One region of the Rhizobium sp. BK538 genome, then DNA from elsewhere that is predicted to be linked to it. Evidence: predicted binding sites of a transcription regulator. Region 1 holds the regulator's gene; the other holds the start of a gene.
What was found. Region 1 encodes LexA, which represses DNA repair genes until DNA is damaged. Its sites were predicted from a motif close to TGTTCNNNNTGTGTTCNG; they were not measured.
Positions count from the first base shown of each region.

Region 2: recA (recombinase RecA) is a predicted target of LexA. The motif match lies at 2,318-2,335, and genes of this name have one in related genera.

Region 1 is NZ_JACIFT010000012.1:78,342-87,705, reverse strand. It holds gene bamA (outer membrane protein assembly factor BamA) at 1-34, shown strand, start outside; gene lpxD (UDP-3-O-(3-hydroxymyristoyl)glucosamine N-acyltransferase) at 85-1,146, shown strand; gene fabZ (3-hydroxyacyl-ACP dehydratase FabZ) at 1,139-1,606, shown strand; gene lpxA (acyl-ACP--UDP-N-acetylglucosamine O-acyltransferase) at 1,603-2,421, shown strand; gene FHX09_RS16395 (LpxI family protein) at 2,425-3,306, shown strand; gene lpxB (lipid-A-disaccharide synthase) at 3,303-4,484, shown strand; gene gltA (citrate synthase) at 4,514-5,803, opposite strand; gene lexA (transcriptional repressor LexA) at 7,223-7,939, opposite strand; gene FHX09_RS16375 (VOC family protein) at 8,139-9,020, shown strand; gene kdsA (3-deoxy-8-phosphooctulonate synthase) at 9,017-9,364, shown strand, end outside.
Region 2 is NZ_JACIFT010000023.1:14,879-24,242, reverse strand. It holds gene alaS (alanine--tRNA ligase) at 1-948, opposite strand, end outside; gene recA (recombinase RecA) at 1,103-2,191, opposite strand; gene FHX09_RS24035 (carbohydrate kinase family protein) at 2,433-3,377, shown strand; gene FHX09_RS24030 (pseudouridine-5'-phosphate glycosidase) at 3,406-4,332, shown strand; gene FHX09_RS24025 (hypothetical protein) at 4,595-4,783, opposite strand; gene FHX09_RS24020 (PAS domain-containing sensor histidine kinase) at 4,862-7,462, opposite strand; gene FHX09_RS24015 (flagellar biosynthetic protein FliO) at 7,750-8,763, shown strand; gene dksA (RNA polymerase-binding protein DksA) at 8,836-9,255, opposite strand.

The DNA.
Region 1 (9,364 bases):
ACACTTCAAGTTTGGCATAAACAACCAATTCTGATATCGGCAGTCCGGAACCGTAAAACCGAATTCCGTTCTGGAGATTTGCCGATGGAGCATAATGATTTTTTTCTGCCCCATGATGGCGTGAAACTCTCGGAGTTGGCGCAATATCTTGGGGCAGAGCTTGCTGATCTCAAAACTGCAGATGTGCTGATCCGTTCCGTTTCGCCTGTTAGCCGGGCGAAGGCGGGGGATCTCTGTTACATCATGTCGAAGAAGAGCAAGGGCGAGCTCGCGACGTGTGCGGCGTCTGCCGTGCTTTGCAGCACCGGTCTGAGATCACTGGTGCCCGATCATCTGCCTGTTCTGATTTCGAAGAATGCTCATGCTGCTTTTGCCATGGCGGGGGGCTATCTCTATCCGAACGCGCTGCGGCCTGGAGCACTGTTGTCGGAAGCCTCCGGTATCTCCGATCGTGCGATCGTTGATCCGACGGCCCGGCTCGAGGGCAAGGTTTCGGTCGAGCCATTCGCGGTCATCGGCGCGCATGCCGAAATCGGCGAGGGCACACACATCGGAGCGGGCGCCGTCATCGGACCGAACGTCAAGATCGGCCGTAATTGTACGATCGCGGCTGGCGCAAGCGTGCTGTGCGCACTCGTCGGTAACGGTGTTATCATTCACAACGGTGCGCGGATTGGCCAGGATGGCTTCGGTTATGCTCCAGGTCCGCGCGGGATGATCAAGATCGTGCAGATCGGTCGGGTCATCATTCAGGATCATGTCGAGATCGGCGCCAACACGTCGATCGATCGCGGGACGATGGATGATACGGTCGTCGGCGAAGGCACGAAGATCGACAACCAGGTACAGATCGGCCACAACGTCCGCATTGGACGCCATTGCGCCATCGTTTCCCAGGTCGGTATTGCCGGCAGCACGGTGCTTGGCGATGGCGTGCAGATCGGCGGTCAGGCCGGACTGAATGGACATATCAAAATCGGTGACGGAGTGCAGATCGCCGCGAAAAGCGGCGTGATCGGAGATATACCTGCCGGGGAACGTTACGGTGGTGTGCCCGCGCGTCCGATCCACGATTTTCTGCGAGAGACGGCAGCGATTTTGGCGCGATCAGCGGGCAGTAAGAAAACGGGAGAAAAGAATGACTGAGGAAGCCAAGACTTCGCTCTCTTCGGCAGATATCATTGAGATCATGAAGCTGCTGCCACATCGTTATCCGTTCCTGCTAGTGGACCGGATCATCAATATTGACGGCGACGAATCCGCGGTAGGCATCAAGAACGTGACCGCAAACGAACCGCATTTCACCGGTCACTTTCCCGAATCGCCAATCATGCCGGGTGTACTGCTCATCGAAGGCATGGCGCAGACGGCTGGAGCGATCTGCGCCAAGAAGCAAGACGAAACCGGGAATCTGGTCTACTTCATGACGATCGACAATGCGCGTTTCCGCAAGCCGGTCGTTCCCGGCGATCGTGTCGAATATCACGTGAAGAAACAGAAGCAGCGCGGTAATATCTGGAAGTTCCATTGCGATGCTAAGGTTGATGGAGCGCTCGTCGCCGAAGCTGACATCGGGGCGATGATCGTTCGCAAGGATCAAGCATGAGCACCATAGCAGCCAGCGCCAGCATTCACGCCATGGCGGTCGTCGAAGACGGCGCCGTCGTCGGCGAGAACGTCAAGATCGGCCCTTTTTGCCACGTCGGGTCGAAGGTCGCGCTGGGCGATAATGTGGAACTGCTGGCGCATGCGGTGGTATCCGGCAAGACGACGATCGGTAAGGGCTGCCGCATTTTCCCGATGGCCGTTATCGGTGGAGATCCTCAGAGCGTTCATCATGGCGGCGAAGAGACGACCTTGACGATCGGCGACAACTGCACGTTCCGCGAAGGAGTGACGGTAAACACGGGAACTGCCGATTTCGGTGGCCAGACGATTGTCGGCAATAACAATCTCTTCCTGGCGAACTCCCATATCGCCCATGATTGCCGGGTCGGAAACAATGTCATCATGTCCAACAATGTGATGCTCGCGGGCCACGTCACGATCGAGGATCGTGTCATTCTGGGTGGCGGCTGTGCCGTGCATCAGTTCACGCGCGTTGGCCGGCAGGCCTTTGTCGGTGGGCTCTCGGCTGTCAGTTATGATGTCATTCCCTATGGCATGCTCAATGGCAATCCCGGTCTTCTGAGCGGCCTGAACGTCGTTGGCATGACCCGCGCTGGTGTTGACCGGGCGACGATTCATGCCGTGCGGCGCGCCTACAAGGCGATCTTTGAAGGCGACGGTTCGATCCGTGACAACGCCGCCGCGATCCGGGATGAGTACGCCGATTGCGAACAGGTCATTCAGATTCTCGACTTTATCGCCGCGGAAAGCGATCGCGCTCTTTCCTCTCCGACCAGGGGACAGAAAGGGTGATGCTTGGCTCTCGCTGGTGACATGGCAAAAGGCCGCTTGGCAATCATCGCAGGCAGCGGCCTTCTACCGTCTCATGTCGCCACTGCGGCGCGGCGAGCAGGCGAGAACCCCTTCATCATCGCTCTGAAGGACGAGGCCGACCGTTCTTGGGAAGGCTTTGACCACGCCGTCATTGGCGTCGGCGATTTCGCCGCTCTCAACCGGATCTTTGAAAGCAACCGCATAGATCGCGTTGTCATGTCTGGTGGTGTACGCCGGCGCCCGGAGTGGCGCGAAGTTCGGCCGACACTGAAGACCCTCGCGAAATTGCCGTCGACAATCCGCACGCTGCTCGCTGGCGGCGACGATACGGTGCTGCGCATGGTCATCGCCCTGATCGAAGAGAATGGGCGCCGGGTTGTCGGCGCGCACGAGATCGCACCGGATCTGCTTGCCTGCGTCGGTCCATTGAGCGCAGTGCAGCCAAGCGCCGACGACACCAAGGACATAGTACGAGCAGCAGAAGCGGCGGATGCTCTCGGTAGGCTGGACGTTGGCCAGGGGTCGGTTTCAGTCGGTGGCCGTATCGTTGCGCTCGAGGGAGTGGAAGGCACAGACAGCATGCTAGAGCGTGTCGCGAACCTGCGGTCGGCCGGACGGATTTCCGCGCGCCGGCGCGGAGTGCTCGTGAAACTCTGCAAGCCTCAGCAGGATATCCGCGCGGACCTGCCGTCGATCGGTATTTCGACGATCGAGAACCTGCGCCAGGCGGGATTGGCCGGCGTGGCGATTGAGGCGGGTCGCTCGCTGATCCTGGAGCGTGACGCTGTCATAAAGGCTGCGGATGAGGCCGGTATCTTCGTGTGCGGACTGGATAGGGGATTGCCATCCTGGGGGCTAGTGTGAGCGAGGCTTCACTGAAAGTTGCCATTATTGTTGGAGAGGTTTCTGGCGACCTCCTGGGCGCGGACCTGATCGCCGCCTTGAAACGACAGTTTCCTGGCAGTGTGGAACTGATCGGCGTCGGTGGCGAGGGGCTGGAGGCGCAGGGCCTGCGCTCGCTTTTCGATTTCTCCGAACTGCAGGTCATGGGCATCACGCAGGTTCTATCGAAACTGCCACGGCTGGTTCGGCGTATTGGTGAGACTGCGACGACGATCATCGCCGCAAAGCCTGATGTGCTTATTATAGTCGATAGTCCCGACTTCACGCACAGGGTCGCAAAGCGCGTGCGAACGGCGCTGCCCGACCTGCCGGTTGTCAATTATGTTTGTCCAAGCGTATGGGCGTGGAAAGAATACCGCGCGCAGCGCATGCTCGCCTATGTCGACCAGGTGCTGGCGGTCTTGCCCTTTGAGCCGGAAGTGATGCGCAAGTTGGGCGGTCCGCCAACGACGTACGTCGGTCACCGTTTGACAGCCGATCCGAACCTGCTGGGCGCGCGACGCCAGCGCGAGCAGACGAAACCTCGAAACGAAACCGACCGCAAGACGGTGATGTTGCTGCCGGGTTCGCGCTCGTCCGAGATCATGAAGCTGCTGCCGCATTTTGGCGATGCCGTGAGCGAGCTGGTGGCCCGCAACGGAGATGTGCGCTTCGTTTTGCCGACCATGCCGCGACGCGAATCCATGATCCGTGATCTCGTCAAGGATTGGACGACCAAGCCCGAGATCGTGACGGGCGCGGAGGCGAAGTGGCAGGCATTCGCTGAAGCGGATGCGGCCATGGCCGCGTCCGGGACTGTCGTGCTCGAGCTGGCACTGACCGGTGTTCCCTGCATTTCGGCCTACAAGACGGACTGGATCATCAAGCTCATGACCAGCAAGATCAAAACGTGGAGCGCGGCTCTTCCGAACCTGATCGCCGACTACGCTATTGTACCCGAATATATCAATGACGTGGTCAGAGGCGGCAGCTTTGCACGCTGGATGGAGAAGCTTGCGGCAGACACCTTGCCGCGACGGGCGATGATGGAGGGGTTCGACGTTCTCTGGCAGAGGATGCAGACCGAAAAGCCGCCCGGAGAACACGCAGCAGAGATCGTTCTCGACGTCCTTCAAAAGAAAAAGCCCGGCCATTTCTGACCGGGCTTTTTGCAGACTGCTATCGCGGTTTAGCGCTTGGAGACCGGCAGGTAATCACGCTGCGGCTCGCCGATGTAGAGCTGGCGCGGGCGACCGATACGCTGTTCTGGATCTTCGATCATCTCGTTCCACTGGGCAATCCAGCCGACCGTGCGAGCGAGAGCAAACAGCACGGTGAACATAGTCGTGGGGAAGCCCAGAGCCTTCAGCGTGATGCCGGAGTAGAAGTCGATGTTCGGATAGAGCTTCTTCTCGATGAAGTATTCATCGGTCAGTGCGATACGCTCGAGTTCCATCGCGACTTCGAGCAACGGATCGTCCTTGACGCCGAGTTCGCCGAGAACCTCATGCGTCGTCTTCTGCATGATCTTGGCGCGCGGATCGTAGTTCTTGTAGACGCGGTGACCGAAGCCCATTAGACGGAACGGATCGTTCTTGTCCTTGGCACGGGCAATGTATTCCGGAATACGGTCAACGGTGCCGATCTCGGTCAGCATGTTCAGCGCTGCTTCATTGGCGCCGCCGTGAGCCGGGCCCCACAGGCATGCTATGCCGGCCGCGATGCAGGCAAACGGGTTTGCGCCCGACGAGCCGGCGAGGCGAACGGTCGAGGTCGACGCGTTCTGCTCATGATCGGCGTGCAGGATGAAGATGCGGTCCATGGCGCGGGCCAGAACCGGATTGACCACATATTCCTCGCAGGGAACTGCGAAGCACATGCGCAGGAAGTTCGAGGCGTAGTCGAGATCGTTCTTCGGGTAAACGAAGGGCTGGCCGATGTGATACTTGTAGGCCATGGCAGCGAGCGTCGGCATCTTGGCGATCATCCGCAGGCTTGCGACCATGCGCTGATGCGGATCGGTGATGTCGGTGGAATCATGGTAGAAGGCCGACAACGCGCCGACGCAGCCGCACATGACGGCCATCGGATGCGCGTCGCGGCGGAAGCCCGTGAAGAACCGGCTCATCTGCTCATGCACCATCGTGTGATGCGTGACGCGATAGTCGAAATCCTTCTTCTGGGCAGCGGTCGGCAGTTCTCCGTAGAGAAGCAGGTAGCAGACCTCGAGGAAGTCACCGTGCTCGGCAAGTTGCTCGATCGGATAACCGCGATGAAGCAATACGCCGGCATCACCATCGATATACGTGATTTTCGATTCACAGGATGCGGTCGAGGTGAAACCAGGATCGTACGTGAAGGAAGCCGTGTTCTTGTACAGGGCGCCGATATCGATGACATCAGGGCCAATCGTGCCGCTCTTGATGGCGAGATCGACTGATTTATCACCGATTTTCAGTGTTGCGCTTTGTTCCGTCATTCTGATCCTCCAAACTGGCGGTTGGCGCCATAAAAGCGCCATAGGGTTAAGCGTCGTCGACGATAGCTATATGATCGCGCGCCTAATGCCAAGTTACCGTGGTGCCATTTTGTGCATCGCAGTATCAACTTTTGGGCACTGCTGCGATGTACCCTGCGCATAGCAGAAGCTAATGATAATCCTTGGCTTTTCTGATTTCCGATTTTCCTTCAGATTTCAATCGATTATTGTTGCTTCAAGCCTCGAGAGCTTGCATTGTGGTTGCAAGGGCGGCTGTTTTTGGGCGCAGATGCATGCCGCGGTTGAAGCCATTTGAGGTGAGAAAGGCCGCTCCGGGCGCGGGTGCGCCTGCCCGTGCGGCAGAGCCTTATTTTCTCCGGCCTCAATCTACTCCCAAGCCTCCGCGCCTTCCGCACGCCGTCACTCGTTTCCTGGCCAACGCGGGGTACGACCGCGACTCTCGGCTGCTCATCGTGGTTTCAACGCGCTGTGGCAACGGAGATGGAACATGGGCGCTTTGTCCTGTTTTCTCCGGTCTTCCTCGGGACTGGCGCCGTCCTCTGGTTTGAGTTCGCAAGTGATCCGCCAGCAATCCGCCTGGGAGCATGGATTGTCGCGTCGGCCCTGATTGCGCTGGCGGCAGGCCAAGGCCGCCCGAAATCTTGCGCAGGCAGGGGTATTGGGTGTTCTGGGAATGCTTTTCGCCCAGTTCGAAACGCAGAGCAGGGCGACCGTCATATTGGATTCACCTGTAGCTACGACGATTACGGGCCGCGTCGAGCGTCGGGAAGGCGATGGCCGTGGCCGCTGGCGCGCTACATCATCTCGCTCTCGCTCTCGCAGACGCAGTCGCCCGGGACATTGTCATTGCCGAGGACGGCAGCCTTGTCGCGATTGTCAAAGGGCAAGTCCTTGCACCAAAAATCGACTCCATCCGACTGACTTCATCTTCGATCAATGGCGAAGGGTGCTCCACCGCGATCATTGGACGGCGTCGGCCCTGTTCGGCTGCGGGATAATAAAGGTGAAGCTCAACGTCTCTTCTCGGCAGCGGAACTGCGTAATGCTCGCAATGCGTTGCGTCAGGCTGCGATGGGCGCTACGAATCGCTTCGTATGCCTGAAAGGCGCCTGGTGCACCGCCACGCATGATAGCGGCTACGTCCTGACAATCGTCGAAAACCCTGTGTACTTCGGCGCTGCGTGCGACACCGCCGATATCGTCTCGTCTGACGGAATGCCGGTCGGGCGCACTGCTATTCACCGGCGAAACCTTGCGCCGCTCGGGCACCGCTGAGATACGGATAGACGACCAGGGCACCCATCGTGACGACCTCGTATACCACGCATGATCGCCCCTGGATGCGGCATCGGGCATACAACTGTCGAAGCGGTACGTTTGACGACGAGCTGCCTGTCGTTAGTGATAACGGCGAATGAGGCCGACCAGCTTGCCCTGAACCTTGACGCGGTCGGGTCCGAAAATGCGCGTTTCATAAGCCGGGTTCGCGGCCTCAAGCGCAATGGAGGCGCCCTTGCGGCGGAAACGCTTGAGGGTCGCTTCCTCGTCATCGACGAGTGCGACGACGATGTCGCCGGCATTTGCCGTGCTGGCGTTGCGGATGATCACTGTGTCGCCGTCGAAGATGCCGGCTTCGATCATCGAGTCGCCCTTCACCTCAAGCGCATAGTGCTCGCCCGGGCCAAGCATGTCGGCCGGAACTGTAATGTCGTGGGTATTGTTCTGGATTGCCGAAATCGGCACGCCGGCAGCAATCCGCCCCATAACCGGTACGGAGGCCGAGCTGTCGTTGTCGGCATGCGCAGCCGGCTTCGGCGGCGCAACCGGCTGCGGCTTGCCGAGGCTGCCTTCGATAACGCTCGGCGAAAAGCCGCGGCGGGGCTGGAGGCTCGGATTATATGCCTCCGGCAGCTTGATGACCTCCAATGCGCGGGCCCGATTAGGCAGTCGGCGAATGAAGCCCCGTTCTTCGAGCGCAGTAATCAGCCGGTGGATGCCTGACTTGGACGCGAGATCCAAGGCGTCCTTCATTTCGTCGAAAGACGGAGGGACACCGGATTCCTTCATCCGCTCGTGAATGAAGAGAAGAAGCTCCTGTTGCTTGCGCGTCAGCATCGAAGTTGAACCCCAGAGTCGTGAAACAAAGCCAGAACAGACACTATATGTTCCATATGTGTTCCGCAAGTGCCTAAATTTTCATAAAACTTGCCTGCAACTTGCTCAGTTTTTGCGTCGCTTTTGAGTGAAAGCGTAGAAGGGGGTTGCATTGTTGCCTTGCCCGGCGCACATCTTCGCAAATTCCGGAGAGTTTGCCATGAGCGAAGCACATCCGCTGGACCACATCGTGCTGCCGGTCTCCAATATCGGACTTGCGCGCGAGCGCTTGGGAAAGCTGGGATTCACCGTCGCACCCGATGCCCGGCATCCTTTTGGAACCGAGAATGCCTGCATATTCTTCGCCGACGAAACATACCTGGAACCCTTAGGCGTCGCCAACGCGGAGCTGCACGAGGCGTCGGCGAAGAAAGGCAATGTCTTCACTGCGCGTGACCGGGCTTTCCGATTTCGATGCGGGGATGATGGTTTCTCGGCGGTGGTCTTTGCGACCACCGATGCTGATCGCGACCATGCCCGGTTCCTTGCCGAAAAGATCAATGGCGGCGAGATGCTGCAGTTCGAGCGGCCGATGAAGATGCCTGACGGCTCTCAGGCCACCGCTGCGTTCAAGCTCGCGTTCGCGGTCGATCTGCGGGCTCCGGATTTTTTCTTTTTCACGTGCCAACGCGTCAATCCGCTGCCGGCCGACCGTAGAGCGCTGCAAAAGCACGCAAATGGCGTGAGTGGGATCGCAGAGATCGTTCTTGGCGCGCCGGACCCAAAAGCATTTGCGCCATTTGTGCGTGCTGCGGCGCACGGCCTCCCGGTGACCAACGAGGCCTTTGGCGCGAGTGTGACAACTCCGAACGCCAGAGTGAGCGTTCTCTCCCCAGATGGATTGGATGCCTACTTCGATATTCCGGCACCAAATGATCGCGGCCTGCGTGGCGTCGCCATTGTCTTCAAGGTCAGTGATCTCGCCGTGACAGAAGCGCATTTGGCTGCTAACGGGATGACTTATACGCGCAAGAACAATCGAATTCTGGTGAAGGCGGCGCCCGGACAGGGCGCGCTCTTCGCCTTCGAGGAGAAACGATGAGCCAGACAAATTCCGAAGTCGTGATCGGCGAAGGCGCCGGCCGCGTCACCTTTTCGAATGCCGGCAAGCTGTCCCTGATTGCCGGGCCTTGCCAGATGGAGAGCCGCGACCATGCCTTCATGGTCGCCGGTGTATTGAAGGAACTCTGCGACAAGCTTGGTCTCGGCCTCGTCTATAAGTCCTCGTTCGACAAGGCGAACCGCACCTCGCTGTCGGCGCAGCGCGGCATAGGTCTTGAACAGGCGCTGGAGGTCTTTTCGGACCTCAAGAAGGAATACGGCTTTCCGGTTCTGACCGACATCCATACCGAGGAGCAGTGCGCCGAGGTGGCGACGGTCGTCGAC
Region 2 (9,364 bases), on a different contig from region 1:
GAGCAGCTCGGCATGCCGCATCGCGCGGCGCATGATGCGGCGAAGCACATAGCCGCGGCCTTCGTTCGAGGGCAACACGCCATCGGCAATCAGGAAGGCCGACGAACGCAGGTGGTCGGCAATGACGCGGTGGCTTGCACGACGCTCGCCCTCTGCCTTTACGCCTGTCACTTCTTCCGAAGCCTCGATCAGCGCGCGGAACAGGTCGATGTCGTAGTTGTCATGCTTGCCCTGCAGGACGGCAGCGACGCGCTCCAGACCCATGCCCGTGTCGATCGACGGCCGCGGAAGGTCGATGCGCTCTTCCTTCGTGACCTGCTCGTACTGCATGAAGACGAGATTCCAGATCTCGATGAAGCGGTCGCCGTCTTCCTCAGGCGAGCCGGGAGGTCCGCCCCATATATGATCGCCGTGGTCATAGAAGATTTCCGAGCATGGGCCGCACGGGCCGGTATCGCCCATCGCCCAGAAATTGTCGCTGGTCGGGATGCGGATGATCTTTTCGTCCGACAGCCCTGCAATCTTCTTCCAAAGGTTAAAGGCCTCGTCGTCCGTATGGTAGACTGTGACCAACAACCGCTTGGCGTCGATAGCAAATTCCTTGGTGATCAGGTTCCAGGCGAGCTCGATCGCCCGCTCCTTGAAGTAGTCTCCAAAGGAGAAGTTACCGAGCATCTCGAAGAAGGTGTGATGGCGCGCGGTATAGCCGACATTATCAAGGTCGTTATGCTTGCCACCGGCACGGACGCACTTCTGGGCGGTCGAGGCCGTCTTGTACGGCCGCTGCTCAAGGCCGGTGAAAACGTTCTTGAACTGCACCATGCCGGCATTGGTGAACATCAGTGTCGGATCGTTGCGTGGCACCAACGGGCTCGACGGAACGATTTCGTGGCCGTTCTTCTTGAAGTAGTCGAGGAAGGTCGACCGGATATCATTCACACCGCTCATGCTATGCCCTTCAATGCTGCCGGAAGGCAGGTCAAAACTTAAATCCAGTGGCTTTTATCGCTCGCCTTAACCACTGTCCAGCAGACAAACAAAACCGGCCACATTCTGATCAAGGAATGCGGCCGGTCTTGAACTGTTTGAAACCTTCAGACGATTAGCCGTCTGCGGCCTCGTCTCCGTCGTTCGCATCAGGGCCGCCATTCTGCAGGAAGCGGTCCGCAATCAGACCGGCATTCTGACGAAGTGCCGTCTCGATCTCGCGTAGGAGATCCGGATTGTCCCGCAGGAAAAGCTTCGCGTTCTCACGGCCCTGGCCGAGGCGCTGACTGTTGTAGGAGAACCAGGCGCCCGACTTCTCGACGATACCGGCTTTGACGCCGAGGTCGACCAGTTCGCCAGTCTTGGAAACGCCTTCGCCATACATGATATCGAATTCGACCTGCTTGAAGGGAGGCGCCATCTTGTTCTTGACGACCTTGACGCGCGTCTGGTTGCCGATGATCTCTTCGCGCTCCTTCACCGCGCCGATGCGGCGAATATCGAGGCGAACGGAGGCATAGAACTTCAGCGCGTTACCGCCGGTCGTCGTTTCCGGCGACCCGAACATGACGCCGATCTTCATGCGGATTTGGTTGATGAAGATCACCATGGTATTCGACTTCGAGATCGAAGCCGTCAGCTTGCGCAGCGCCTGACTCATCAGTCGCGCCTGGAGACCCGGCAGGTTGTCCCCCATCTCGCCCTCGATTTCCGCACGCGGCGTCAGCGCTGCAACGGAGTCGACGACGAGAACGTCAACAGCGCCGGAACGCACCAGCGTGTCGGTGATCTCAAGCGCCTGCTCGCCTGTATCCGGCTGCGAGATCAGGAGATTCTGCAGATCGACGCCAAGTTTGCGGGCATAGACCGGATCGAGCGCATGTTCTGCGTCCACGAAGGCGCAGATGCCGCCCTTCTTCTGCGATTCCGCAATGGTCTGCAGCGCGAGCGTCGTCTTGCCCGAGCTTTCCGGTCCGTAAATCTCGATGATGCGGCCCTTGGGAAGGCCGCCGATGCCGAGCGCGATATCCAACCCGAGAGAACCTGTCGAAACCGTTTCGATCTCGACGACATTCTCGTTCGAGCCGAGCTTCATGATTGAGCCCTTGCCGAACGACCGCTCGATCTGTGAGAGTGCCGCTTCAAGTGCCTTGCTTTTGTCCACCGATTTGTCCTCTACAAGCCGCAATGTATTCTGTGACATTCGATCCACCTTTAGGTTATTGAAGCCGCTCAAGCAATGTCGCCGCCGATGTCGATTTTGTACCGCATTTGTTCTCATTGCGCAAGCGCCGTTCAAACAGTTGAAAGAAAAAGGTAAAATAGCCCGTGTTCTACATTTGTTTTAGTGATGGAAAGCAACGGCTTAAAGATAGGGCAGTCGCCGCCAACCTGCTAGCGACGGCGGGACGATTCGTGTCTTTTGGCGGATGCAGGGCGATGAAATGAAGCAGAAGATTCTTGTCCTCGGCGGAGCCCATATCGACAGGCGCGGACGCATTTCCGGCGACACGGTGGCCGGTGCCAGCAATCCGGGGTCATGGTTCGAGGAGCCAGGCGGCGGTGGCTTCAATGCAGCGCGCAACCTGGCCCGGTTGGGCTTCGACGTGACGATGATTTCGCCCCGTGGCGGCGATCCGATCGGCGAGGCGGTCAGCGAGGCGGCCGATTTCGCAGGCGTTCATGACCGCCCCTTCGTTTTCCTGGATCGGAAGACGCCCAGTTACACCGCAATCATCGAGAACGATGGAAACCTGGTGATTGCGCTTGCCGACATGGATCTCTACCGCATGTTCATGCCGCGCCGGCTCTCGATCCGTGCCGTCCGCGATGCCTTTGCCGCGACCGATTTCATCCTCTTTGACGCCAACCTGCCGGCGGAGACGATGGCATCGATCGTCGAGCGCGCTAAGGCTCTCGGCAAGCCGGTGGGCGCGATCGCAATCTCGCCGGCCAAGGCGATCAAGCTGAAACCGTGCATCGATGGGATAGACTATCTTTTCCTCAATGAGGCTGAAGCCACCGCATTGACTGGCGAACGGCCCAATGACCCGTCGCATTGGCCGTCGCTGCTGGGTGACATCGGCTTGCGTGGCGGCGTCGTCACGCGCGGCCAACGCGAGCTGATTGCCTTTGCTGATCACCGCGTCGTTGCCCTGCAGCCGGTAAACCTCGAAGGCGTCGCAGATGTCACGGGCGCCGGCGACTCGCTCGCGGCCGGCGTTATTTCCGGGCTTATGCGCGGAATTCCCCTGGCCGATGCGGTGCGGGAAGGCGCCGCTGCCGCAGCTCTTACGGTACAGTCCCCGCACGCCGTCAATGAAAACCTCTCCCCGGATTTGGTGAGGAAGACACTTTCCCTTGTTCCGCCGGCGAGAATTTTGCATTGAAGGCAATACCGACGAAATGGAAGAGACAATGACGAAACCGATCTCCCCCCTCCTGCCGATCGCCTATTCCAAGGAAGTCGCAAGCGCCAAGCAGCGCGGCGCGCCGATTGTGGCGCTCGAATCGACCATCATCACGCATGGCATGCCCTACCCCGGCAACATCGAGATGGCCCGCAGCGTCGAGGCGATCATTCGTGAGCAGGGCGCGGTCCCGGCAACGATCGCGGTCATTCACGGGACGCTGCATATCGGCCTCGAAGCCGAGCAACTGGAGCAGCTGGCGCAGGCCAAGGATGTTCTGAAGGTCTCGCGCGCCGATCTCGCCTTCGCGGTCGCCGAGCGTCGTCATGGTGCGACGACCGTGGCAGCTACGATGATCGCCGCCGAGCGTGCCGGCATCAAGGTCTTCGCCACCGGTGGCATCGGCGGAGTCCACCGAGGCGCCGAAGAAAGCTTCGATATCTCCGCTGACCTCGAGGAACTCAGCCGCACCGGTGTCATCGTCGTTTGCGCCGGCGCCAAGGCAATCCTGGATATTCCGAAGACTCTGGAGGTGCTGGAAACCGCGGGCGTGCCCGTTGTGACCTACGAGAGCGAGGAATTCCCCGCCTTCTGGTCGCGGGCGTCGGGATTGCGCAGTCCGCTGACGCTCAACAGCCCAGCCGCAATCGCCAACTTCCAGACGGTGCGCGAGCAGCTCGGCATCGATGGCGGCATGCTGATCGCGAACCCTGTGCCGGAGGCAGACGAGATCCCGCGGGAGGAAATGGAAATCTACATCGAGCGCGCCCTCGACAGCGCCGAGCGCGACGAGATCAGCGGCAAGGAAGTGACCCCTTACCTGCTCAGCACGATCTTTGACCTGACCGACGGCCAGAGCCTGAAGACCAATATTGCCTTGGTCGAAAATAATGCGAGATTGGCGGCAGAAATTGCCGTCGCGCTGGCGGGATGATCGTTTGAGGGGGCGTTCCAGCGCCTCCCTAACGGCCGACTCCGCAATCGTCATTTGAGCATTTCGCCCTTCGCATGACGGGCAAGAGCCAGCCACTGAAAGGAGTCGAATCGAAGCTCCACAAAAGCGCCGAATAACCGAACAATAGAACAACCATTTTTTTCGCGGACAGCAGGTCGGTATTCGCGCCGTAAAAGATTGCGAAGCGGACAAGGAAAACTGCCAGCCACAAGCAAATCCAAACCAAGTACAATCGTGAAAATCACGACCAAAATTGCTCGCTGAGCAACTGGCGTTCAAAAGCGTAAAGCAGAACGCCTATTGTGGCGAAAAGACCGATGCATGCATCGCCGACCATCCTGAATTGCGATCGCGGCACACCATTAAAGCCTGTCAGGATCGCCCAGACATACGACACGGCCACCAGGATGGCAAAGAGCTTCCAGCGCATTTTCTCCTCCAGGTTGCGATTTCATAACAAACGATCGCTGAGGATGGGTTCAAAAAAGGCTAAAACTCTAGGTACCGACTAGCTGTCGAGCGTCTCCTTCACGACGACGGCAAGCTGCTTCAGGGAGAACGGCTTCGGCAGGAAGCCGAACTTGGAATCCGGCGGCAGGTTGCGTGCGAATGCATCCTCGGCATAGCCCGAAACGAAGATGAACTTCAGGTCAGGATAATTCTTGCGCAGTTCGCGCAGCAGCGATGGACCATCCATCTCCGGCATCACCACATCCGAGACGACGATGTCGACCTTGCCTTCGAGCTCGTCCATGATATCGAGCGCCTCGACGCCAGATCCGGCCTCGTAAACCGTGTAGCCGCGGGTCTCGAGCATGCGCTTGCCGCCGCGACGCACTGCTTCCTCATCCTCGACCAGCAAAATGACGGCAGATCCGGTCAGATCCTCGGCTTGCTGCGCCGGTGCCGGTACCTGTTCGCCGGGCGCGCCGATCGCAGGCGTGACGGCATCACCTTCCGCCGCAACGGCTGGCTCGACAATGTGGCGCGGCAGGAAGACGCGGAAAGTCGTACCTTTGCCGACTTCCGACTCCGGCTGAATATAGCCACCCGACTGCTTGACGATGCCGTAAACCATCGCGAGACCAAGACCCGTTCCCTTGCCGACCTCCTTCGTCGTGAAGAAGGGCTCGAAGATCTTGTCCATGATCTCAGGCGCAATGCCGGTCCCGTTGTCCGAGACCTCGATGAGGACCATGTCCTCGTGCGGCATATAGGAGTAATTGAATGCTGCGATCTCTTCCGCCGTCACGTTCTTCGTGCGAAGCGTCAGCTTGCCGCCCTGCGGCATGGCATCGCGCGCGTTGACGCAGAGGTTGATGAGCACCTGCTCGAACTGCGACAGGTCAGTCTTAACAGGCCAGAGATCGCGGCCATACTCGACGTCAAGCTTCACATTCGTACCGGATAGCAGCCGGTCGACCAGCATCCTGAGGTCGCCCACCACATCGGTCAGATTAAGCACCGTCGGCCGCATCGTCTGCTTGCGCGAGAACGCCAGCAGTTGCCGAACGAGCACTGCGGCACGATTGGCATTGCGCTTGATTTCCATCAGGTCTGCAAAGCCAGGGTCGGCGGGTCTCGCCTGCAGCAGCAGATGATCGGAAGAGAGCAGAATGGCCGTCAGAACGTTGTTGAAGTCGTGCGCAATGCCGCCGGCCAGCGTGCCAACCGCGTTCATTTTCTGAGTCTGTGCCATCTGCGCTTCGAGCGCCTTCTGCTCCGTCACCTCCACGGCATAGACGATCGCAGCCTCTTCCGGTGCCTCGTCGCTCTGGTCGATCACCGCATTGACGTAGAAGCGGAAATGGCGGGCTTCGTCCGTTGGCGTGCGAGAGTCGATCGGAGGGATGTCGCCCTGCCGGTCCTTTGCCGCCACAAGCGCCTGCTGCAGCTTCGACTTGTCGCTGTCCTGAACAATGACTTCGAGCAAAGCGCCGTTCTCTACGTCATCACGGGAAACCATCCCGGAAAACAGCTTCAGGAACGGTGCATTCGTCCGCAGGATGCGGCCTTCGCCGTCCACCGAGGCGATCGCCATCGGCGTGTTGTTGAAGAAACGGGTGAACCGCATCGCGGCCGCCGAGGCGGATTGATCGCTCTCGCCGCTCTTCTGACGCGTAAGCACGATCGACCGGCTTTCTCCGGGCGCGCCATCGCGCATCGACGTCACGCTGTGGACGATCTGTGCCGGCAGGCTCTGACCGTTCATCTTCTTCAGGTCGAGATCCAGTGTCACGGTCTTCTTTAGGCCTGGATCGGCCTGCACTGATTGTATGAGCGCAAGTCCCTCACCCGCAACGAAGTCGCCGATCGTTACCGAACCGGGGACGAATTTGGTGAGATCGATGCCGAGCCATTCCGCCAGCGTTGCGTTGAGATAGAAAATCTCACCTTTGCGCCCGGCGGAAAAGAACCCGGCCGGCGCGTGGTCGAGATAGTCGATCGCATTCTGCAATTCCTTGAAGAACCGCTCCTGATCATCGCGCTCCGAGGTGATGTCGCTGATCTGCCAGATGTGGAGCGGCTTGCGTCCAATCTCCTCGCTGTGGAGAGCCCGCGCTTTCAGGCGATACCAATGCGCCCCGGCGCCGTTCGTCGAGGGGCCAAGCGATCGCAACAGGCGGAATTCCTCGCTGCCCTCCCGACCCTCACGCAGGCCGTTGGAGAGACGATAGAGCGCCTCGTTCGACTCTCGATGACGCGACAGGAGCGCTTCAAGTGTCTGAACCTCAGTCGACTTGCGGGCACTGGTCAGTTCGCCGTAGGCCGCATTCGCATAAACGATGCGACCCTTCTCATCAGTGATGAGCGACCCGTCGGGGTGGCTGTTCAAGAATGCGCGCGCCAGGCTGTCGGACTGCCGCTGCGGCATGACTTCGATAAAACCGATCACCGAGGACACGAGGAAGAAGATCCCGACCATGGCAAGCACGCCGAGAACGCCGAGCACCATTTCGTTGTCGAGGGAACTTTTGAAAACAACGAACGCAGCGGCTGCGCCGATCAGCACAAGCGCAAGCAGAATGATCCGCAAAGCCGTGCCTGTGCGGCCCCCGCGGTCCAAGAGCGGTTCGCTGTAATCGTCGGCCTGACGCGGTCTCGTCATCTATTCCCTCGCATGGCCTGCCGGGCTTCACTCGCAATAGGGAGACAAAGCAGGAATCAGGCGCCTTTTCCTTCTTACCAATTTGCAGTCTCTGCAAAAACACCGGTCTCTGTGAAGACTGATTGAATTCACAACGAAGAGCGCCAATTTCGCCATTAAAATGCGTTGTTAAGAAAGCATGTTCGAATTCCACTTCGGGTTGGCATGACTGGACAAGGCCATCGGGACTTGTCTACGAAGTGGTAAAGTCGCCATGTGGTTCAAAACCGCGAAGGGAGTAAGCCAAGATGTTCGATGATCTCATGGGAGCCTATGGGAGCCGCTTCCTTCTTGCCGCCGGTGGCGTCGGCATAGCTCTATTGCTGCTGATTGTCGTGCTCTGGATCATGCGCAGCCGCGCGCCTTCGCCCTTTGTGCGCGGCGGCCGCAATCGCCAGCCGCGGCTGCAGGTTCTTGATGCGGCCGCTGTCGATGCACGCAGACGCCTCGTCCTCGTTCGCAGAGACGACGTCGAACACCTTATCATGATCGGCGGACCGACCGATATCGTCATCGAGAGCCGGATTGGCGAACCTGTCGACAAGCTTGTATCGCCTGAGACGGCGGATCAATCAGCTTCGGCTCCGGCTCCAGTTCCTGTCCCCGTGATACCGCCGCAGCTCGAAGCGACGCCCGAAGCGCCAGCGCCTGTTCGCATCGCACCGGCTGAACCCCAGCACGCGCCGCCGGCCCACATCCACACGCCGGTCGAACCCTACGTGCCCGAACGCGCGCCGATCGAAGCCCGCCCCGAGCCGGCTATTGTCGCCACGCCGCCCTCGACTCCGCCTGTTATCGCCGAACGTGAACGTGCGCCGCGCCCGGCGCCGTCCTTCGAGCCCCGACCGGAACCGCGTCAGACGCGTGCGCCGATCGAGGCCTCGGTTGCCGCAGACATCCTCGATTCCGCCCGCCAGCGCGTGTTGCCGCAACAGCGCATCGAACCGCAGGCCACCCCGCCCTCCGTCCGGAGCACGCCCGCGCCCGTACAACCCTCGTCGGCATTCGTCGAAGTTGGCACGCTGACGCCTGCTGCGCAGCCGAGCGACTTCCAGCGCATTCTCGAGGAAGAAATGACGAGTACACTTGCCGCCGAGCGCATCGTGCCGGCGCCACAGGCGCCTGCTGCAAGACCCGCTCCGCCGCCCGGGAACCTGCCGCGCCGGGACCCTGAGATGGCGCCGCTTACCGGCGCCGACGCCGCCCTTCAAAACGAGGTCGCGCGCATCTTCGGGGAGATGAGTGTTAATCGCGATAAATAGTGGACCGACTGAACAAAGCAAAAGGGCACCGCGGCTTCCACGGTGCCCTTTTCGTTGTCAGCATGTCGGGACTCATTCGTCCCGGTAGACCTTTTCTCGGCGCTCGTGCCGTTCTTGGGCCTCGATCGAGAGCGTTGCGATCGGTCGAGCATCAAGCCGCTTGAGGCCGATTGGCTCGCCGGTCTCCTCGCAATAGCCGTAGGTGCCGTCTTCGATACGTTGCAGTGCTGCGTCGATCTTGGAAATCAGCTTTCTTTGGCGGTCGCGGGCACGCAGTTCGATAGCCCGGTCGGTTTCGGACGATGCCCTGTCGGCAAGATCCGGATGGTTTGCGCTTTCCTCCGCCAGGTGGTCGAGGGTTTCGCGCGCCTCTCTGAGAATATCATTCTTCCAGGCGACCAGCTTGGCTCTAAAGTAAGCCCGCTGATTGCCGTTCATGAACTCTTCCTCTTCCGAGGGTACATAGTTGCTAAGATCGATCTTCTCACTCAACGCGATTCTCCTGAAGAACATCTCATCTGGCGGGTGTATATCGCGAGCACTACCGATGATTCAAGCCAAATACGCTAGGTAAACAGTTTTTTAAATCTGTCATATTTTT